DNA from 4 places in the Martelella lutilitoris genome. Region 1 is predicted to be linked to each of the others. Evidence: predicted binding sites of a transcription regulator. Region 1 holds the regulator's gene; each other region holds the start of a gene.

What was found. Region 1 encodes PhoB, which activates phosphate uptake and scavenging genes when phosphate is short. Its sites were predicted from a motif close to TGTCATNNANCTGTCAT; they were not measured.
Region 2: JET14_RS11690 (UDP-2,3-diacylglucosamine diphosphatase) is a predicted target of PhoB. The motif match lies at 3,245-3,261, and genes of this name have one in related genera.
Region 3: JET14_RS16495 (alkaline phosphatase) is a predicted target of PhoB. The motif match lies at 4,423-4,439, and genes of this name have one in related genera.
Region 4: phnD (phosphate/phosphite/phosphonate ABC transporter substrate-binding protein) is a predicted target of PhoB. The motif match lies at 2,896-2,912, and genes of this name have one in related genera.

The regions. Positions count from the first base shown of each region.
Region 1 is NZ_CP066786.1:3,763,300-3,768,834, forward strand. Features, by position in the region: gene JET14_RS17900 (DUF2975 domain-containing protein) at 69-620, shown strand; gene JET14_RS17905 (helix-turn-helix domain-containing protein) at 624-839, shown strand; gene JET14_RS17910 (carbohydrate kinase family protein) at 873-1,799, opposite strand; gene JET14_RS17915 (orotate phosphoribosyltransferase) at 1,883-2,578, opposite strand; gene phoB (phosphate regulon transcriptional regulator PhoB) at 2,835-3,518, opposite strand; gene phoU (phosphate signaling complex protein PhoU) at 3,551-4,264, opposite strand; gene pstB (phosphate ABC transporter ATP-binding protein PstB) at 4,305-5,072, opposite strand; gene pstA (phosphate ABC transporter permease PstA) at 5,108-5,535, opposite strand, start outside.
Region 2 is NZ_CP066786.1:2,466,283-2,471,817, forward strand. Features, by position in the region: gene JET14_RS11680 (ABC transporter ATP-binding protein) at 1-769, opposite strand, end outside; gene JET14_RS11685 (ABC transporter permease) at 780-1,940, opposite strand; gene JET14_RS11690 (UDP-2,3-diacylglucosamine diphosphatase) at 2,344-3,174, opposite strand; gene JET14_RS11695 (TolB family protein) at 3,282-4,109, opposite strand; gene JET14_RS11700 (NAD+ synthase) at 4,134-5,535, opposite strand, start outside.
Region 3 is NZ_CP066786.1:3,443,428-3,448,962, reverse strand. Features, by position in the region: gene JET14_RS16510 (ABC transporter permease) at 1-1,122, opposite strand, end outside; gene JET14_RS16505 (ABC transporter ATP-binding protein) at 1,126-1,803, opposite strand; gene JET14_RS16500 (hypothetical protein) at 1,837-2,295, opposite strand; gene JET14_RS16495 (alkaline phosphatase) at 2,606-4,363, opposite strand; gene JET14_RS16490 (DedA family protein) at 4,493-5,140, opposite strand; gene JET14_RS16485 (hypothetical protein) at 5,133-5,513, opposite strand.
Region 4 is NZ_CP066786.1:180,442-185,976, reverse strand. Features, by position in the region: gene paaG (2-(1,2-epoxy-1,2-dihydrophenyl)acetyl-CoA isomerase PaaG) at 1-349, shown strand, start outside; gene paaI (hydroxyphenylacetyl-CoA thioesterase PaaI) at 352-798, shown strand; gene paaK (phenylacetate--CoA ligase PaaK) at 826-2,142, shown strand; gene JET14_RS00895 (TetR/AcrR family transcriptional regulator) at 2,233-2,832, shown strand; gene phnD (phosphate/phosphite/phosphonate ABC transporter substrate-binding protein) at 2,962-3,909, shown strand; gene phnC (phosphonate ABC transporter ATP-binding protein) at 3,980-4,801, shown strand; gene phnE (phosphonate ABC transporter, permease protein PhnE) at 4,798-5,535, shown strand, end outside.

The DNA of each region.
Region 1 (5,535 bases):
TTCCTCGATTGACATCAATTTCTTATTGTTTTACGATAATTTTATCTCGTAACACAAGAGGCATTCCTATGAAATCGAACAATGCGGTCGCGCTTTCCAGATTATGCGGCCAGATGAAGCTCCTGACGCGGATCATTCAGGCCGGTCTTGCGGCGGGCCTCGCCTATGCGGCCTGGGCGGCCTTTGTGCGGCCGGACCGGGTCTCGACCTGGCTTGCCGATGCGCTCGACATTGCCGTCGCCGTGACGCTGACGCCGGCAACGGGGCTGGCGCTTTTCACGCTCTTCGCGCTCTTGGCGGGGCTGCTTTTCTACGGACTGCAGACCGTCTGGTCGCTGTTCGACAGGCTCCAGCATGACAGTCCGTTTTCCCATGAGGTCGCGGCGCTTCTGCGCCGTGCGGGCCTGATCGCGCTGGCCGGGGCCGTTGCCGGCGTTGTCCTGCATCCCGTGGCAACGCTTCTGGCGACGATCGCCAACCCGCCCGGCAGCCGGGCGCTGGCGATCGGGCTCGGCAGCGATCAACTGATGCTGTTCCTGCTCGCAGGGCTGCTGTTCGTGATGGGTCACGTGATGGTGCTCGCCACCGCGATCAACGACGACTATCAGCGTTTCGTCTGACCCATGCCGATCATTGTCAATCTCGATGTCATGCTCGCCCGCCGCAAGATGCGGGCGAAGGTCCTCGCCGAACATGTCGGCATTACCGAGCAGAACATTTCGCTGCTGCGCTCGGGCAAGGTCAAGGGCGTGCGGTTTGAGACGCTGGAGAAAATCTGCGAGGCGCTCGACTGCCAGCCGGGCGACATCCTCGAGTATCAGCCGGAGGACACCGGCTGATCACCTTTCGCCAACAAAGCGGGAAACGAGACGTCAGAGCCCGATTTCATGCGCGTAGGGCGGATTTGCGCCGGCGCGGGAGACGGTGACGGCGGCGGCCCTGGCGCCGAGCGCCAGCGCCTCGGCGATCGCCTCGGGCGCAAGCGTGCGGATCTGCTCCTTGGTCAGGAGACCGGCGATATCAAGCGAGGCCAGAATACCGGCATCGAACGTGTCACCCGCCCCGACGGTATCGACCACCGCGACCTTCTCGCTCGGCACCGCGACCTTGTGCTCTCCGGTGTAACCGATCGCGCCGTCCGCGCCGCAGGTGATCACGACAAGGCTCGCCCCGGCCGCAATCCAGTGACGCGCCTTGTCGTCAAGCGAGCCCTCAAGGTCGAACCAGTCGAGATCCTCGTCGGAGAACTTGACGATATCCGACTTTGCCGCCATCCGTTCGATCCGCGCCCGGTGGCTGTCGGGATCGGTGATGAAGGTCGGGCGGATATTGGGGTCGAGCGAGATCACGCGCTTGTCCGCTTCGCGCATCAGGAGCGCCTCATAGGTGGAGCCGCAGGGCTCGGGGATGAGGCTGATCGCGCCGAAGTGCATCGCCGAACAATCAGCGCCGATCTCGGGCAGATCGTCCTCGGTGATCATCCGCCCCGCCGTGTTCTCGTCGTAGAAAGCGTAACTTGCCGAGCCGTTGACCAGCTTGACGAAGGCGAGCGTCGTCGGGCGGTCGGAAATGGCGACATAACTGTGATCGACCTTCGACGCATCAAGCTTTTCGCGGATGATATCGCCCATCAGGTCGGACGAAATGCCGGAGAAAAAGCCCGTCTTGCGTCCGAGCCGCGCAAGCGCGACCGCCGTGTTGCAGACCGCGCCGCCCGCGTAAGGGGCAAAGGCAGGCTCGCCCCTGTCCGTCTCGCGCGGCAGCATGTCGATCAGGGCTTCCCCGCAGCATAAAATCATTCATCTTCTCCCAATTTCTGTAAGGCGTCCGTGCGCCGGGTCGCGGCAGTTCGCCCGCCAACCGAGGCGGGCGTCCCCTCCCCTCAGACGATCAGTTCCTCAAGCCCGCCGCGCGCCCGCGACCAGTCCATCGGATGGTCGAGGAAGGCGCCGACGGCATCGAGGGTCGCCTGATCGGCGAGCCCGTCCTTGCGCGCCACAGCAAGCACGTCCTTCCAGGTGGCGATATAATGAAGGGCAACGCCGCCTTCGCGGAAACGTCTCTCCGCCTCGCCGAAAATCCCATAATAGAACAATGCCATGCCGTGTTCCACCACGCCGCCGGCTGCGCGGATGGCATTGATGAAGTTGAACATGGAACCGCCGGCCGTCGTCAGGTCCTCGATCACCAGAACCCGTGCGCCCTTCGGCAGGTGGCCTTCGATCTGCGCGTTCTTGCCGTAGCCCTTCGGCTTCTTGCGCACATAGATCATCGGCAGTTCCAGCCGGTCGGCCAGGAAGGCGGCGAAGGGAATGCCGGCCGTCTCGCCGCCCGCCACGCAATCGAATTTCTCGAAGCCCGCATCGGCAAGCACCCGGGCGGCGGCAAAGTCCATCAGCGTGGAGCGGATGCGCGGATAGGAAATCAGCTGCCGGCAGTCGATATAGACGGGGCTGACCAGGCCGGAGGCAAGCTTGTAGGGCTCGTCCGGCGAAAAGTGAACGGCGCCGATTTCCCACAGCATGCGCGCCATCAGATCGCCCATCACCGCGGGCTCCGCGAAACTTGCTCTGCTCATCTCAACAATCCTCTTGTGCTGCGGCTTTTCGGGATGCGGGGAGGCGGCATCCCTGAAAAGCCCTCTTGCCGGCGCGAAACTCCGCTGACGGCCGCCCGATGTCCAATTGGACAATCGGGCGTGAAAAATCAATCGCCGCAGGGCTGTTTCAACAGAGCCGAACGGCTGACCGGGACAGCATAGCGCAACCGGTTACGCCCGCAATGACGGATATTAAATCGTTTAGAAAATCTTTTCGGCTGTTTCGTTGACGCAGCTAGACTTCCATCGAATAGCCCGCGCCGCGCACGGTGCGGATCACATCCGGCATTTGCGAGAAATTGAGCGCCTTCCTCAGTCGACCGACATGCACGTCGACGGTACGCTCGTCCACATAGATGTCATGGCCCCATACGCCGTCGAGCAGTTGCGCGCGTGAAAACACCCGGCCGGGCGATGTCATCAGGAATTCGAGAAGCCTGAACTCGGTCGGGCCGAGGCGGACTTCGCGCGCCTTGCGGTGCACCCGGTGGGTCTCGCGGTCAAGTTCGATATCGCCGCATTTCAGCACGCTGGAGAGCACTTCCGGGCGCGCGCGCCTCAAGATGGCCTTCACCCGCGCCATCAGCTCCGGAGTGGAGAACGGCTTGACGACATAATCATCGGCGCCGATCGCCAGGCCCCGCACCCGCTCGCTCTCCTCGCCGCGCGCCGTCAGCATGATGATCGGCAGGCGTTCGGTCTCCGGCCGCATTCTCAGGCGGCGGCAAAGCTCGATGCCGGAAACGCCGGGCAGCATCCAGTCGAGCAGAAGCAGGTCGGGCACCCGCTCCTGTAGCCGGATTTCGGCCTCGTCGCCGCGCATGATGGTTTCGACCTCATACCCCTCGGATTCGAGATTGTAACGCAGCAGAACGCTGAGCGCTTCCTCGTCTTCAACAACTGCGATTTTCGGAACCATAGGACGTATGTCTCCCTTGTCTCAAACGGCTTCTAAAGATCATCGGAACCGACGGCCGGGGAATTGTCGTCCTTCGGACGCTCTCCCTGCGGCTGGGAGCCGGTGGCGATGTAGTAGATCATTTCTGCGATATTGGTGGCGTGGTCGCCGATGCGCTCGATATTCTTGGCGCAGAACAGAAGATGGGTGCACGAGGTGATGTTGCGCGGATCCTCCATCATGTAGGTCAGGAGCTCGCGAAACAGCGAGGTGTAGATCGCGTCGATCTCGTCGTCGCGCTCGCGGATGGAGCTCGCCTTGTCGGCCTGGCGCGATGTGTAGGCGTCGAGCACTTCCTTCAATTGCAGGAGCGCCAGTTCCGACAGATGCTCAATGCCGTGGGCAAGTTTGCGCGGCACCCCGGAGCCCTGCACCGAGATCACGCGTTTGGCGGTGTTCTTGGCCATGTCGCCGACGCGCTCGAGATCGGAGGCGATACGGATAGCGCCCATGATTTCGCGCAGGTCCGCTGCCACCGGCTGGCGCCTTGCGATGATGACGACCGCCTTTTCGCCGATCTCGCGCTCCGCCTCGTCCAGCACAAGATCGTCCTTGATCACCTTTTCGGCAAGCTCGGTATCGGTGTTGACGAGTGCCGAAACCGACTCGCTTACCATCTCCTCCGCCAGGCCGCCCATTTCGGAAATGCGGCGCTGGAGATATTTCAGCTCGTCATCGAATGCCGTCAGAATATGCGAGGGAGCCATGTCTGTTCCTTCCTTGGCGTGAGCGTGCGGCAACCGCCCCTCAGCCGAAACGTCCCATGATGTAATCCTGGGTGCGTTGGTCCGCGGGATTGGTGAAAATTGTGTCGGTGTCATTCTCCTCGACCATATGGCCGAGATGGAACATGGCCGTGCGTTCGGAAACGCGCGCGGCCTGCTGCATGGAATGGGTCACCATCACGATCGTGTAGTTCTCTTTCAGCTCCGAGATCAATTCCTCGACGCGTGCGGTCGCGATCGGATCGAGCGCCGAGCAGGGCTCATCCATGAGGATCACCTCGGGATTGACGGCAATGGCGCGGGCGATGCACAGCCGCTGCTGCTGGCCGCCGGAAAGGCTGGTGCCCGGCTCGTGAAGCCGGTCCTTCACCTCGTTGAACAGGCCCGCCTTGATCAGGCTGGTCTCGACGATCTGGTCGAATTCGCCGCGATGGCGGGCCAGCCCGTGGATGCGCGGCCCGTAGGCGACATTCTCGTAGATCGACTTCGGGAAAGGATTGGGGTTCTGGAACACCATGCCGACGCGCGCCCTGAGCTCCACCACATCGATCCCCGAGGCGTAGATGTCCTCCCCGTCAAGCGTGATCGTACCGGTGACGCGGCAATTGTCGATCGTGTCGTTCATGCGGTTGAGCGTGCGCAGGAAGGTCGACTTGCCGCAGCCCGACGGACCGATCAGCGCGGTGACCGCGTTTTCGCGGATATTCAGGCTGACATCGAACAGCGCGCGCTTCTGTCCGTAATAGACGGATACCGCCTGGCCGGCCATCTTGTAGGTCATGTTGCTCATTGTCTGTTTCCAAGTCTTTTCGCGTTCGCCATGGCCTATCTGCGTCGCTCGAAACGGCGCCTCAGGATGACGGCCGTGATGTTCATGAGGATGAGGAACGCCAGAAGCACGATGATGGCGGCGGAGGTGCGTTCGACGAAGGCCCGCTCAGCCTCTCCCGCCCACATGTAGATCTGAACCGGAAGCGCCGTTGCCGGATCAAGCGGGCTTGCCGGATAATCGGCGACGAAGGCGACCATGCCGATCAGGAGCAGCGGCGCGGTTTCGCCGAGCGCCTGCGCGAGGCCGATGATCGTTCCCGTCAGGATGCCGGGCATGGCCTGCGGCAGGACGTGGTGGAACACCGCCTGCATCTTCGAAGCCCCGACGCCGAGCGCCGCCGAACGGATGGAGGACGGCACGGCCTGCAGCGCCGCGCGGGTGGCGATGATGATCGTCGGCAGCGTCATCAGTGTCAGCACCA
Region 2 (5,535 bases), 1.3 Mb from region 1:
TCTTGCCCCTGAAATAACTCTGGACCCACGGGTCATCGAAGGCGAGCATCTTGTCGAGCGTTCCCTCGACCAGCACCTTCTTCCTTCCAAGCACCGCAATCCTGTCACATACGGCGTGCAGGCTGTCGAGGTCGTGAGTCACCATATAGACCGTAAGGCCGAGCGTGTCACGCAGCCGGCCGATCAGTTCATCGAACTCAGCCGCGCCGATCGGATCAAGCCCCGACGTCGGCTCGTCGAGAAACACCAGATCCGGGTCGAGCGCCAGCGCCCGGGCAAGCGCCGCGCGCTTGATCATGCCACCGGAAAGCTCCGAGGGATAACGCTCCGCCGCCTCGGGCCTCAAGCCCACCATCTCGATCTTCAGCCGTGCGAGATCATCCATCATCGCCTTGGGCAGATCGAGATATTCCCGCATCGGCACCTGCACGTTTTCAAGAACGGTAAGGCCGGAAAACAGCGCCCCCTGCTGGAACAGGACGCCGACGCGCATATCGACCGCGAGCCTGTCCTCAAAGCTCAGATTGTCGAAATCCCTGCCGAAAATCGAGATCGTGCCCGCCTGGCGCGCATTCAGCCTCAGCACCGTGCGCATCAGTACCGACTTGCCCGTGCCCGACCCGCCGACGAAGCCGAGAATTTCGCCGCGATAGACGTCGAGATCGAGATTTTCGAGCACGGTCGGACCGCCGAAACCGACGGTGAGCCCGCGCACGCTCAGAATGGTCTCGCGGTCTTCTTCCGTTCTGCTGTCGACCTCACCGTTCACCGCCTGCTCCTCAATAATCGATCGCCGCGTAGAAAATGGCGAAGATGCCGTCGGCGAGGATCACCACGAAGATCGACTTCACCACCGACGCCGTCACCTTCTGACCCAGGGATTCGGCGCTGCCGCCGACCTTCATGCCCTCAAGCGCCGCGATGATGGCGATGATCAGCGCCATGACAGGGGCCTTCAGCATCCCCGAGATCACGTCCGCCATATCGACGGCCTCGTGGAAGCGCTGCATGAAGGTCTCGAGCGTGATCCCGGAATAGACATCGAGCACCACCACCGCGCCGGCAAGCGCGGCGAAGTTGGCGAGAATCGTCAGAAGCGGCAGCGCGATCAGGAGCGCCACCATGCGCGGAAACACCAGAACGGAGACCGGATCGAAGCCCATCACCCTCAGCGCGTCAATCTCCTCGCGCATGCGCATGGCGCCGATCTCGGCGGTGATCGCGCTGCCGGAGCGTCCGGCGATCATGATCGCGGTCAAGAGCACGCCGATTTCGCGCAATTGCAGAATGCCGACGAGATCGACCACGAAGAGCTCGGCGCCGAAATAGCTGAGCTGGAAGGCGCCTTGCTGGGCAATGATGGCGCCGACGAGGAACGACATCAGCGCAATGATCGGTACGGCGCGCACGCCCATATGGTCGAGCTGCGCCGTGATGGCCGCCATGTTGACGCCGCCGCCCCTGGACAGAAGCGCCTTCAGGCCGAGAAAGAGCGCGCCGAAGAAACCGATCCCGCGGAAGACATCGCGTCCGCCCGCCACCGCCGACCTGCCGACCGGATCGAGAATGATCTCCGGCAGGCTCTTGCGCGGCGTTTCCGACTTTTCCGGCTCCGGCAAGGTTTCCGGAATGGCCTCCATGAGATCGGAAACGCGCGCATCCATTCCGGCGACTTCGGTCTCGAAACCGGCAGCCCTGCATTCGGCCTGCACCTCGCGCACCAGCCAGGCGCCGGCCGTGTCGAGCCGCTCCAGCCCGGAAAGGTCGACCACCGCCGTGCCGCCCCGCCCTTTCAGCCGTCCGGCCAGCTGATCGATCTCGCCGCTCAGCGGGCGCGCATTGCGAACCGTCCAGAACCCCTGCAGAAAAAGGGTTGTGGTCGTTTCGCCGTCGCCGGGCGCAACCGTCAGGGAGGCTTTCGTTTCGTCCGCGTTCTGCAAATGCAAGTATCCAGTGTTCCGCGCCGGTGCGACGCCGCATCGGCCCCGGCGCAAAATGCCTCGTCCGCCATGGCAGCGGGACATCGGCCGAACCATCGCAAGCCGGAAGACCCGAGATCGTGACGATCGAGCGCGATCATGACCTTTGTTAGGCTTTTCATGCCGGGAAAGAGATTGCAAGTCTTTTGAATGATATAGAGCGTCCACCGCGAAAGTGGAGTCTGTATTGTCCGTTGACCCATCTATCGGCCGATGCAACAGATCTGCATCGATGCGGTCAATTCCGCGGATTGAAAGCCCGGGATTGCCCGACTGTCGAAGGCTTGCGGCATGCGCGGTTTTTTTTTGCAAACGCCCCGGCCTGAAGACGTACAGCCGCGAAGGCGCGATAGGGAGGCTCCGGTCAGGCCGCGCGGCCCTTGGCCTTGGCCGCCATGATCAGCGGCGCGATATCGGCATCGTCCGCCTCCTGCGGCTCGTCTTCGGCCACGCCCTCGATCTTATGCCAGTTGATCAGTTCGAACGTGCCGTCGAAATGCTCGGCCACCGCGGTGCAGCTTTCCACCCAGTCGCCGGTGTTGATGTAGCGGATGCCGTCCATGTCTTCCATCACCGCATGGTGGATATGGCCGCAGATGACGCCGTCGACCTCGTTCCTGCGCGCCTCTTCCACGACCACGCGCTGGAACTCTCCGATGAAATTGACGGCATGCTTGACCTGCAGCTTGGCCCAGGCGGAAAATGACCAGTAGGGCATGCCGAGCTTGCGGCGCACGGCCGCCAGCACCTGGTTGATGGCGATCGCGGCATCATAGGCCCAGTCGCCGAGATAGGCGACGATGCGCGCATGGCGAACGACGACATCGAACTCATCACCGTGGATGACGAGGTATTTCTTGCCGTCGGCGGCTTCGAAGATCATCCGCTCGGCAACTTCGACGCCGCCGAAATGCGTGCCGGGAAAATCCCGCAGGAACTCGTCGTGATTGCCCGGAATATAGACGATGCGCGTGCCCTTGCGCGCCTTGCGCAGCATTTTCTGCACTACGTCGTTGAAGGGCTGCGGCCAGTACCAGCTGCGCTTCAGCCGCCAGCCGTCGATGATGTCGCCGACGAGCACGATCGTCTCGGCGTCGTGGTGGCGCATGAAATCAAGCAGGAAATCCGCCTTGGCGGCCTTCGACCCCAAATGAAGGTCGGAAATGAAAAGCGTTCTGAACTGTCTGGGTTCCATCGCCTCAACCCGCCATAGCCCCCGGCGGCCTCTGTGCATCCATGGATGGCACCCTTAAAACACGAGTCGTATTTCAGCTTGATGACAGGCCGGCGCGGCCGACATGCTCAGACGGGGAAATAGCGGACATAGGCGAAGGCCGCGCCGTCGGGCGCCCAGTTGGGCGAGTTCATCGTGCCCTGGCCGCCGAAGAGCGCGAAAAGCGTCGTCAGATTGCCGCCATCGGGGTCCATCACGCGCACCCGGACATCCTTGTCGCGCGGATGATCAAAAACATCCGGCTCATAGGAAATCAGGATCACGCGGTCGTTCTTCGGCGAGGGATGGGCGAACCAGTTGCCGGCATTGTCGAATGTCACCTGCTCAAGCCCGGTGCCATCGGGATGAATGCGCCAGATCTGCATCAGGCCGGTGCGCGACGAGTTGAAATAGATCCATTCACCGTCGAAACTGTAGTCCGGCCCGTCATTGCGGCCTTCACCGTGGGTCAGGCGCGTCTCCTCGCCGCCATCGGCTGCGATCGTATAGATATCGAAGACGTCATCGCGGATCCCGCAATAGGCAAAGCGGGCGCCGTCCGGCGACCAGCCGTGCCAGTAGGACGGCAGGTTGCGCGTCACCAGCTTCGGTGCGCCGCCCGACGCCGGCAGCGTGTAGATCGCCGATTTGCCGAATTCGCACTTGTCGGAGACGGCAATCGTCTTTCCGTCCGGCGAAATGCCGTGGTCATTGTTGCACTGTTCGGCAAAGCCGGTGTCGATTGTCTCGAGACGCGGCGCGCCTACCAGAGGCAGGCGGTACATCAACCCGTCGCTGTTGACCATCAGATAGCGCCCGTCCGGCGACCAGTTGGGCGCCTCGATCAGGTCGTCCGACTGGAACACCACGCGCTGTTCGCCCGTGGCGAAATCATAAATCTCAACTGAACTGCGCATTAGCCCCTCCCCGAACTGGACTTCCTATCGATCGCGGAAGCGGTTGGTGATCGGGTAACGCCGGTCGCGCCCGAAATTCTTGCGCGTGATCTTCACGCCGGGCGCGGACTGGCGCCGCTTGTATTCCGCGATGTAGAGCAGATGTTCGATCCGGTGCACCGTTTCCGCGTCATGGCCCCGGGCGACAATGGCCTCCACGGACATCTCGCGCTCCACCAGGCATTCAAGAATGTCATCGAGCACCGGATAGGGCGGCAGCGAATCCTGGTCCGTCTGGTTCGGCCGAAGCTCCGCCGACGGCGTCTTGTCGATGATGTTCTGTGGAATGGCGTTCGTCTCCGGCCCGTGCATGCCTTCCGGCCGCTCGGTGTTGCGCCATGCGGCAACGGCGTAGACCTGCATCTTGTAGAGGTCCTTGATCGGGTTGAAGCCGCCGTTCATATCGCCGTAGAGCGTGGCGTAGCCGACCGACATTTCCGACTTGTTGCCCGTCGTCACCACCATGGCGCCGAACTTGTTCGAAATCGCCATCAGGATCGTGCCGCGCGTGCGGCTCTGCAGGTTTTCCTCGGTGATCCCTTCCTCGGTGCCCTCGAACATGGTCTCCAGCGCGGAGAGGAAGCCGGTGACCGGCTCCTCGATCGCGACGACATCATAGCGGCAGCCGAGCGCCTTGGCGCAGGCCGCGGCATCGGAAAGCGATTCCTCGGAGGTGTAGCGATAGGGCAGCATCACGCAGTGCACGCGCTCAGCGCCGAGCGCATCAACGGCAATCGCGGCACAGATTGCCGAGTCGATGCCCCCGGAAAGGCCGAGCACCACGCTCTTGAAGCCGTTCTTGTTCACGTAGTCGGCAAAGCCGAGCACGCAGGCACGGTAGTCGGAGGCCTCGCCGATCGGCAGTGCGGCCACCTTGCCGCCGACGATGCGCCAGCCATCCGCGCCGCGTTCCCATTCGGAGATCGTGATATCCTCGACGAATTGCGGCATCTGGAAGGCGAGCGTCCTGTCGGCGTTGAAGCCGAAACTGCCGCCGTCGAAGACCAGTTCGTCCTGACCGCCGAGCGTATTGAGATAGACGAGCGGCAGGCCGGTCTCGATCACCTGTTTCAGCACCACCTGGTGGCGCACGTCGACCTTGCCGCGATAATAGGGCGAGCCATTGGGCGACAGAAGCAGTTCCGCGCCGCTTTCGGCAAGCGTCTCGCACACGCCGAGATCGCCCCAGATATCCTCGCAGATCGGTATGCCGATCCTGACGCCGCGGAAATTCACCGGCCCCGGCATTTCGCCCGGCACGAAGACGCGCTTTTCGTCGAACTCACCATAGTTCGGCAGGTCGACCTTGTCGCGGATGGCGATGATCTCGCCGCCGTCCAGCACGGCAACCGAATTGTGCCTTCCGGCCTCGCCCTTGCGCGGATAG
Region 3 (5,535 bases), 320 kb from region 1:
GATCTCGCGCCGGCGCTGGGACACGTGGATGACGGTCACCAGCATCAGCGCGGCAGCGACCAGCACCTGCGCGCCGATGGCGATCGCCGTCAGCACCTGCCGCGCATCGCCAAGCGTGGCGTAAAGGCGCGTCAGCACCTCGGCCGGGAAAACCGCCACGGTGCCGTCGGCCTCGCGGTATTCCTGGCGCAGCCGGTAGGCGTCGGCAATCGATTTCGGTTTCACCAGAATGGCGGGCAAGCCGGGTGTCTCGCCACGGTGCCAGTGCTCGTCGATGGGCGCTGCGGCCTCGGCGCCATGGTGATGTTCGTTCTCGTCGTGGTCCCCGGCGTCGTGTTCGCCGGAGGCGTGACCATGGTCGTCATCATGGGGGTCGTCCTCCGCATGCGCGTCGTGGTCGTCATCATGGTGATCAGCGGCCGCGACGATCGCGGCCGCGTTCTGGTGGTCATCATCGTGATCCGCTTCCGCATCATGATCATCGTCGTGGTCATGGTCCGCCTCGGTTTCATGCTCATGCCCGAGGCCGTGGATGTGCCAGACCGCCTGGATCGGTACCAGGATCGCGCGATCCCACGGCGTGCCGGTGGGTTCTGCCCTGCCGGTGACGTGATAGGCAAGCTCGGTATGGGTGTGGCCGCCGGTCTCCGCCGCGCCGTGCATCGGCTTGATTTCCGACCCGACGGCCAGATCAACGGCCGAGCCGATCACCGCGTCGCCCTCGTGGACGAATATCCCGCCTTCGGCAAAGCCCGGCACGGTTGCCTCGATGAGGGCCGTGGTGGTGCCGACGATCGGGTATCCGGCATAGGAATCGCCGAAGCCGATCGGCGCCGCCCAGGCAACGCGCGGATCGTCATTGAGTTCGGGCAGCAGGTCGCCATCCATCAGCGGCAGGTCGGAAGGCTGCAGGAAGACGGAGGAGAGCACCAGTTGCGTCTCGCTGCCGGGCGCGCCGACGACAAGGTCGAATTTCTCCGACGCCCGGGCAGACCCAAGCCGCAGCGCCCGCTCCTGCAGCGTGATGGTGACACCGAGCGCGGTGGCAAGGGCGATCAGAAGCACGATGACGATCGATCCGGCCCACAGGCGTTTCAGATCGGAGAAGATGAAGCGGAACATGGCTCAGCCCTTCCGTTCGTCAGAGGCGATCACGCCGGCGAGAAGCGAAATCCTGCGATCCATCGGCGCCACCAGACGCTCGTCATGGGAGACGATGATCAGCGTGCTGCCAAGGCTCTTCGCAAGCTCCAGAAGCAGTTCGCCGACAACCGCGCCAGCCTCGCTGTCGAGGCTTGCGGTCGGCTCGTCGGCGACGATGATGGCGGGCTCGCGCAGCAGAGCGCGGGCAACGGCGACGCGCTGCATCTCGCCGCGCGACATGGTCTCGATCTTCTGATCGTGACGGGCGATGCCGACGGTTTCAAGCAGCGCCTTCGCCCGCTCAAGACGCGACCGGCCGGCGGCATGGGCGAGGCGGGCGGGCAGAAGCACGTTGTCAAAGGCGGAGAGGCCGGGAAAGAGATGAAAGTCCTGCATCACGATGCCGATATTCTCGCCGCGCCAGCGGTCGCGCCTGCCTTCGGGAAGAGCGGCGAGATCGGTGTCGCCCCAGCTTGCATGGCCGGTCTTCAGCTTTTCCAGCCCGGTGATGATGTTGACGAACGTGCTCTTGCCGGAGCCCGAGGGGCCGGTGACGGCCACGCGCTCGCCGGGGGCGATTTCGAGGACGGGGATGCTGAGCACCGGCGCGGAGAGACCGGGAAAGGAAACGGCGACATCTTCGAGGCGAAGGGGCAACATGGGCGGCGGCTTTCGGAGTTGCGGGGCGCAGGGTCAGACGGTCTTGTAGCGCGCGTCCCTGAGGCGCAGCTGGCTGACGAAGCCGGTTTCGGGATCCACCCAGGAGCCGCGATCAAGCGTGCCGGTCACCTCGATCATCTGGTTCGGCTGGACGAAGGTCTGTTTTCTGTTGAGATAGACGACGACGATGTTTTCCGGCCAGTCGGCATCCGAAGAGCAGAAGGGGCAGAGCGCCATCGGAATTTCGGAGAGCACGAAGAATTGCGCCTCGGCCTTCAGCGGCGGCGCCATGAAGCCTCGTATGGAGACCTTTTCGCCGGTGAGGTCCTTGACCTTGTCGGAAAATTCGAGGCCGAGCGGGCTGAAGGAGCCGTAGAGCTCGTCGAAATTCAACTCGGCCGTGGCGGCAAGCCCGGGGCGGGAGGCCAGGCCGATGCCGAGCGCGCCGAGGGTTGCAAGCAGTCTGCGGCGGGAAAAGGGCAGAGTGGTCATCGGATCAGTTCTCCTGACAGGAAAGGACCGGGCGACGTCCGCCCGGACCCCAGCTGGTTGACAAAGCCTGCTCCAATCTCTGCCGTCATGTTCGGGCTTGTCCCGAGCACCTAAGCACGCCTCTACTCGACAGACGTCTCGGACGAGAAGTCATTTGAAATACAACTTCTTCCAAAACGCTACTCCGCCCGTGCGGAACCGTGGTTAGATCCTCGGAACAAGCCCGAGGATGACGCCCGTAGAAAGAATAGGTTCATCGGTAGTCTGAGGACCGGGCGTCGTCCGCCCGGTCCCGTCTCGAACGTGACGTCTACTGCTTCTGGCTGTTGCCGAGCGCGAAGGCATCGGCCAGCACTTCATAGACGTCGGACTGTTCCATATAGCCCTTGAAGCCTTCGGCGCCGGGGCCGGTTGCCTGCAGGAGAACGTCATCGACGGCGTGAACGCCGGTCGAGGCGTCGTAGGGCAGGTTGCCGGTGCGCAGAACCGCGCCGGGAATATCCTTGTAGGCCTCGTTGGCGACGTAGCGGCCGTTCTCGTCCTTCACGGCCGGCTCGAACGGACCGTCCATTTTCGGGCGGAAGGTCTCGTAATAGTCGGGGAAATTGTTGGCGAACATGGCGAGGCGACGCGAGACGTCGACCTTGTCCGGATAGCCGTCGCCGTTTTCGTCCGTATAGTTCGGGAAGCCGGCGTCGTCATAGGTCATGACCTTGTTGCGCATCTCGTCCGATTCGACTTCATCGTCAATGGTGCCGATCACCGAGAAGCCGTGGGTGTGGTCGCCGGTGACGACGATCAGCGTGTCCGGATTGGCGTTCATCCACTCCATGGCGGCGCCGACGGCCTGGTCGAATTCGATCATGTCGATGACGGCGCGGTCCCAGTCGAGCGGATGCGACATCTTGTCGACATTGGCGGCCTCGACCATCAGGAAGAAGCCTTCCGGGTTCTTGGAAAGCTGGTCGATCGCCGCCGTGGTCATGTCCACAAGGCCGGGCTGGTTCGGGAACTTGTCGACGCTGCCGGTCTTCAGGAACTTGCGGTCAAGCGTCGAATCCATGTTGCCGGTGTGGAACAGGCCGAGCAGCTTGCCGTTTTCCGACTTTTCGGCGGAAGCCAGTTCGTCGGCGGAGGTGACGACCGTGTAGCCGGCATCCCGGAACATGGCGACATAGTCGTTGTCGTCCTTGCGCTTGGAGCCGGGGACGTCCGACTTCAGGAAGTAGGCGGAACCGCCGCCGAGGACGACTTCCGGCTTCACGTCATAGAACATGCCAACGATATCGGCCTTGTCGGCGCGAAGGCGGGTGTGGGCAACGACGGCGGCCGGCGTCGCGTCTTCGATTTCGGCGGTGGAGACAACGCCGATCGACTTGCCGGTCTGGCGGCGCAGCGCCTCGGCAATGGTCTCGACCTTGGGGTCGTCCAGGCTGTCGGGCGTGCGGTCGGCATAGACGCCGAGCGCGTTGACGCGGGTCTTGTGGCCGGTCATGTAGGCCGACATGGTGTTGGCGCTGTCGGTCGCGACCGAATGGGTCGAGGACGTGCCGATCGTTGCCATGCGGTCGAGGTCGTCCATGCTGAGGCGGCCGTCGGCCTTGCCCTCGGTCATGCCCTTGGACATGATTCGGGCAGCCGAACGGTGGCCCATGGACATGCCGTCGGCGACGAAGAAGATGATGTTCTTGGCCTTCGGCGTTTCCGGCGTATCATAGACGGTCCAGGTGACGTCCTTCGTCTCGTCGCCGGCCTTGACGGAAACGGTGTAGTCGCCGGCCTCGCCGAGGGTGAGCTCGCGCAGGATCAGGGCGGAGCCGAGGCTTTCGTCGTTCTTGCCCTTTTCGTCGGAGACGAATTCGGCGTCAGCGCCGAAGACGTCCGCGTAGGCTTCGCCGTTGACGGTGACTTCGACGTCGCCCGCGTCATAGACCGAATCGAGTTCGACCTTGAAATCGAAGGGCGAGCCGACCAGGATGGTGGCGCGGTCGAGGGGATAGATCGTGGCGGCCTGGGCCGTGCCGGCAAGGCAGGTCGCGGCTGCGAGAAGTGCGAGACGTGCGCGCATGGAAACCTCTTGGTAAAGAGTGTGTGAAGATAGCTGCGCATCCGCGATAGTCCCGCGGCATTACATCTCGATGACGTTTTGACTGCGTTTTGATGACGCCCTGAAGCATTGCGGAAAGGCGCCTCGGTCTCAATGCCGGTTGCGCCGGCCGCGCGGCTTCAGATAGCGCCGGCGTCGCCGTTTCCAGGAGAAATGCAGGACGCGGGTCATGTACCAGAAGAGTGCGAGCGTGACCACGCCCGCCGCCAGGAAGCCGCTGGCATTGCCGACGATCTGGGCCACGGCGATGATGTTGTGGGAGAAGACCAGGCCGAGCAGCGTGTAGATCAGCACATAGAGCATCTGCCCGGGAATGGCGGCGGCAATGAACAGTTTCCAGCGCATGCCCGCCGCTCCCGCGACCGGGTTCATGTAGGGGCCGATCATCGCCAGAAGCCAGCGCGTGATGAAGATCGCGATGACGCCCCGGCGTTCCAGATAGTCGCGGGCGCGGTCGACGAGGCGCTGGCGCTTCGGCCCGCGCGCGGCAAAACGCTCGACATAGCCGGTGCCGCCGATCCGTCCGGCCCAGTAACCGACCTGGTCGCCGCTGCAGGCCGCCGCGACGCAGACCGCGTAGACCGCCCAGAAGGTCAGGTCGCCCGTTGAAACAAGCGAGCCGCCGAACAGCATGATCACGGCCGTCGGCAGCGGAATGCCGCAACAGGCCAGAAACACGGCAAAGCCGATCACGGGCACGCCGTAGACCGGCAGCAGCGCCAGAAGCTGCTCACTCATCGCGCTCGGCCTTTTCGTCCTCATAGTCATCGAGGGCGTGGGCGATCTCGTCCTCCAGTTCTTCAAGCGAGATGCCCTTGATGCGGGCGATCTGGCGGAGCATCATCCGCCGGCTGCGACTGTCGGGGACGAGGTCCAGCTCTTCAGCAAGTTCTTCCGCCGGGATGTCATAGACGATGGCGACATGGCCAAGCGTCATCCAGCCCTTGAGTTCAAGGTTCCGGTTTTCGGGATTGCGCCAGTAAAAGACGGAAAGGACGAACTGCAGGGCAAAGACGAGCGTGATGAAGCCGGTCAAGACGAATGCGACGCAGAGGCCCCGGTGACGCCTCCAGAGCGCAGAGAGTGGCGCTATCATCCTCCTGCCAGTCATCGTCATTGCCTTTCGCTTTTCT
Region 4 (5,535 bases), 790 kb from region 1:
CAGCTGGTCGCTGACGCGCGCGCTCGGCGAGCCGCGCGCCAAGGCGCTGGCGATGACTGCCGAGCCGCTTCCGGCGGAGAAGGCCGAAGACTGGGGCCTGATCTGGAAGACTGTCGAAGATGAAAAGCTGATGGAAGAGGCAAGCGGCCTTGCAACCAGGCTCGCAAATGGCCCGACGAAAGGTCTGGGACTGACCAAGCGCCTGATCCAGGCCGCCTCCGAACACGACCTCTCCACCCATCTGGACATGGAGCGCGACTGCCAGCGTGAGGCAGGCCGCACGGATGATTATGCCGAAGGCGTGACCGCCTTTCTGGAAAAGCGCACGCCTGTCTTCAAGGGAAAATGAGCATGGACGCTACCATCAACGCGATGAGCCCGCAGGAACTGGCCGAAGCCTGTGCGAAGGCCATGTGGAACGACGACAATGCCTCGCGGCATCTCGGCATGACGATCGAGCATATTGCCCCCGGCGAGGCGACGCTTTCCATGACGCTGACGGAGACGATGACCAATGGCCACGGCAATGCCCATGGCGGCTATCTGTTCACCCTTGCCGACAGCGCGTTTGCCTTTGCCTGCAACACCTACAACCAGCTGACCGTCGCCCAGCACTGCTCCATTACCTATACCGCGCCGGGTGCGCTCGGCGACCGCCTGACGGCATGCGCGCGCGAGGTTTCGCGCAGGGGCCGGTCCGGCATCTATGATATAAGCGTGACACGGGAGGACGGAACGGTGATCGCCGAATTCCGCGGCCATTCGCGCACAGTCAACGGCACGCTGCTGCCCGCCTGACCGGCAGCCGTTTTCGAGGAGGAAGACATGAACGCCATCAACAACCTGAAACCGTCCCGCGAGATCCTCGATCCGATCGAGGTGGCAAGCCGTGACGAGATTTCCGCGCTTCAGCAAAAGCGCATGGCCTGGTCGCTGAACCACGCCTATGAGAACTCGCCCTTCTACCGCAAGCGCTTCGATGAGAGCGGCGTGCACCCGTCGGATTTCAGGACGCTTTCGGATCTTTCGAAGTTCCCCTTCACCGTGAAGACCGACCTGCGCGACACCTATCCCTTCGGCATGTTCGCCGTTCCGCGCGAAAAGCTTGCCCGCGTACACGCCTCCTCCGGCACCACCGGGCGCCCGACCGTTGTTGGCTATACCAAGAACGATATCGATGTCTGGGCTGATGTCGTGGCCCGCTCGATAAGGGCGTCCGGCGGTCGCGCCGGCGATATCTGTCATGTGGCCTATGGCTATGGTCTTTTCACCGGCGGCCTTGGCGCGCATTACGGCGCCGAACGTCTCGGCTGCACCGTGGTGCCGATCTCCGGCGGCATGACCGAGCGGCAAGTGACGCTGATGAGCGACTTCAAGCCGCAGATCATCATGGTCACGCCCTCCTACATGCTGTCGATCCTCGACGAGTTCCGCCGCCAGGGCATCGACCCGCGCGAAAGCTCGCTGAAGGTCGGCATTTTCGGCGCGGAGCCCTGGACCAACGCGATGCGGGCCGAAATCGAGGACGCCTTCGACATGCACGCCGTCGACATTTACGGCCTTTCGGAAATCATGGGCCCCGGCGTTGCCAATGAATGCGTGGAAACCAAGGACGGGCTGCATGTCTGGGAAGACCATTTCTATCCCGAAATCATCGATCCGCAGACCGGCGATGTGCTTCCCGACGGCGAGATGGGCGAACTGGTCTTCACCACGCTGACCAAGGAAGGCCTGCCGATGGTGCGCTACCGCACCCGCGACCTGACCCGCATCCTGCCCGGCACGGCGCGCTCCATGCGCCGTATCGAAAAGATCACCGGTCGTTCCGACGACATGATCATCCTGCGCGGCGTCAACGTCTTCCCGACCCAGATCGAGGAAATGATCCTGAAATGCGATGGCCTCAGCCCCCATTTCCAGATCGAACTGACCCGCAAGGACCGCATGGACGTCATGACCGTGCATGTGGAGTGCACGCCGGATCAATCCTCTGCCGAAGCGCGGATGGCATCGGCGAAGGAGCTGGCGCACCACATCAAGTCGGTGATCGGCGTTTCAACGAAGATCGACATTCGCGATCCGGAAAGCGTCGCCCGTTCGGAAGGCAAGGCCAAGCGCGTGGTTGACAATCGCCCGAAATAATCACCGGCCGGTTGGTCAATTGATTAGACAGTGCTAGAAGGGGCGAAACCGCCCCTTTTTACCCCATCATCAGGATTTTCTGGAAAGACCATGGCGAGAACACGGGCCAATGATTTCGAGGAAAAGCGGCACGGACTGCTTTTGAACGCCGCCCATGTGTTCGCCACGCAGGGCATGGAAAAGGCGTCGATGTCGCAGATCGCGCGCGAGGCCGGCGTGTCAAAGGCGCTGCTCTACCACTATTACCCGTCCAAGGAGGCGTTGATCTTCGCCATCATCGCCTCGCATCTGGAGGCGCTCGATGCAGCGCTCGCGGAAGCCGACGACCCCGGCCTCGAACACAAGGCCCGGCTTGAGAAACTGGTGATGACGGTGCTGAACGAATATCGCGGCGCCGACGACCAGCACAAAGTGCAGCTCAATGCGGCGCCTGCCCTTACCGCCGAGCAGACCAAGCAGATCCGCGCGCTGGAACGCAGCATCGTCGGCCGTTTCTCTGCCGTCATCCGCGAGATCCATCCCGAGCTCGACCGCCCGGAGCGTCCGCTCCTGATGCCGGTCACCATGTCGCTGTTCGGCATGATGAACTGGGTCTATATGTGGTTCCGCGACGGCGGCAAGATCACCCGCGAAGACTATGCGGCAATGGCGACGACGCTGCTCCTGGAAGGCGTAAAGGCTGTCCGGTAGGACGGCAGGCAAGCCGCAAGGACCTTCGGTTCAATCGGACGGTCGAGGCGGAGACAGGTGTATCGTCGTAATACTGTAACGAAGACTTGCTAAGTCGCCTCCAGAGCCAATACAGACTGGAGAGCCAATATGCGCAGTATGCTTCTTGCCGCCACTGCCCTGATCGCGATGTCCGTTCCGGCCCTTGCCGATTTCACACTGGATAGCCGCTACACCGACGCCGATGGCGATCTGATTGCCGACATCCCGTCCGATCCGGCCGACCTTGTGGACCCGTCCGTCCTGATCTTCGCCTACACGCCGGTTGAAGACCCGGCCGTCTACGCCGAGGCCTGGGCCGATTTCCTGGCCCATATGGAAGAGGTCACCGGCAAGAAGGTCCAGTTTTTCCCGGTCGATTCCAACGCCGCCCAGATCGAGGCCATGCGCGCCGGCCGTCTGCATGTCGCAGGCTTCAACACCGGCTCGAACCCGCTGGCCGTTGCCTGCGCCGGCTTCCGCCCCTTCACCATGATGGCGGCCGAGGACGGCTCGTTCGGCTATGAAATGGAACTGATCACTTATCCCGGCTCCGGCATCGAGGACGTGGAAGACATCAAGGGCAAGACGCTTGCCTTCTCCTCGGAAACCTCCAATTCCGGTTACAAGGCTCCGTCCGCCATCCTGAAATCCGAATACGGCATGGAAGCCGGCACCGATTTCGAGGCAACCTTCTCCGGCAAGCACGACAACACCATTCTTGGCGTTGCCAACAAGGATTATCCGGCCGGCGCCATCGCCAATTCGGTGCGCAAGCGCATGCTCGCCCGCGACGTGATCTCCGATGACCAGATCGAGATCATCTATACCTCGCAGACCTTCCCGACGACCGGTTACGGCGTTGCACACAACCTGACGCCCGCGCTTCAGGACAAGATCAAGGAAGCCTTCGCCTCCTTCGAATGGGAAGGCTCCTCGCTTGAGGAAGAATTCTCGAAATCCGGCGAAGCGCAGTTCATCCCGATCACCTTCAAGGACAACTGGGCCGTGATCCGTCAGATCGACGAAGCCAACGGCGTTTCCTACGACTGCCAGTAAGTCAGCCGAAATCCCATTCGGACGGACGGGCGGATCTCATCCGCCCGTCCATCTTTTCGTGGAACACGACATGCTTGAACTGAAATCGCTCACCAAGACCTACAAGACCGGCGACAGGGCTCTGGTCGATGTCAGCCTTTTGGTGCCTGAGGGGCAGATCGTCGGGCTGATCGGGCCCTCGGGCGCGGGAAAATCCACGCTCATCCGCTGCATCAACCGTCTGGTCGAACCGACCGATGGCGCCGTACTCCTGTCGGGCAGCCCGATCACCGGTCAGGACCAGCGCAAGCTGCGCGCCATGCGCCGCCGCATCGGCATGATCTTCCAGGAATATGCGCTGGTCGAGCGCCTGACGGTGATGGAGAATGTGCTCTCCGGCCGCCTCGGCTATGTCGGGTTCTGGACCAGTTTCACCCGCCGCTACGGCGCAGACGATATCAGCCGCGCCTATGGCCTTCTCGACCGCGTCGGCCTGCTTCAGCATGCTGACAAGCGCGCGGATGCGCTTTCCGGCGGTCAGCGGCAACGCGTCGGCATTGCCCGCGCCCTCGCCCAGGAACCGGAACTGCTTCTGGTCGACGAACCGACGGCCAGCCTCGACCCAAAGACCAGCCGGCAGATCATGCGGCTTCTGATCGAGATCTGCGCCGAGCGCAATCTTCCGGCGATCGTCAATATCCACGACGTGCCCCTTGCCCGCCAGTTCATGCAAAGGATCGTCGGTTTGCGCGCCGGCGCGGTCGTGTTCGACGGCGCGCCCGATGCGCTGAACGAAACGGTTCTGACCGAAATCTACGGCGCGGAAGACTGGAACGCGATGCGCAGGAACGCCGAGGACGACAACACCGCCGAGGCCGAAGCCGCTGCGCTGATGGCGGGCATCGAAAGATGAGCAGCTACCCGACAACATGGAAACGCCCACCGCAGATCTTCACGCATCGCGGCTGGCGCATCGTCATTCAGGCCGGCTTCGCCGTGTGGCTGGTGCTGGCGCTTGCGACGCTTGACCCGAACTGGGCGCGCATTGCCGAAGGCTGGACGCGCGGCGCGCGCTTCCTTGCCGGCTTCCTCCAGCCCGATTTCACCAGCCGCTGGGGCGATATTTCCAAGGGCCTGGTGGAAAGCCTGACCATGACGCTGACCTCGACGGTCGCCGGCGTCATCATCTCGGTTCCGATCGGCATCGGTGCGGCGCGCAACGTCTCGACGCCCGCCATCTACATGATCTGCCGGACCATTATCGCCGTCAGCCGCTCGCTGCAGGAGATCATCATCGCGATCTTCTTCGTTGCCATGTTCGGCTTCGGCCCCTTCGCCGGGTTCCTGACGCTCTCCTTCGCGACGATCGGCTTCCTATCCAAGCTCCTGGCCGAGGACATCGAGGACATTGACGAGGCACAGGCGGAAGCCGTCCGCGCCACCGGCGCTTCATGGCTGCAGATGATCAACTACGCCATCCAGCCGCAGGTGATGCCGCGGCTCATCGGCCTGTCGCTTTACCGGCTCGACATCAATTTCCGCGAGAGCGCGGTGATCGGCATTGTCGGAGCCGGCGGCATCGGCGCGACGCTGAACACGGCGATCGACCGCTACGAATATGACAGCGCCGGCGCGATCATCCTGATC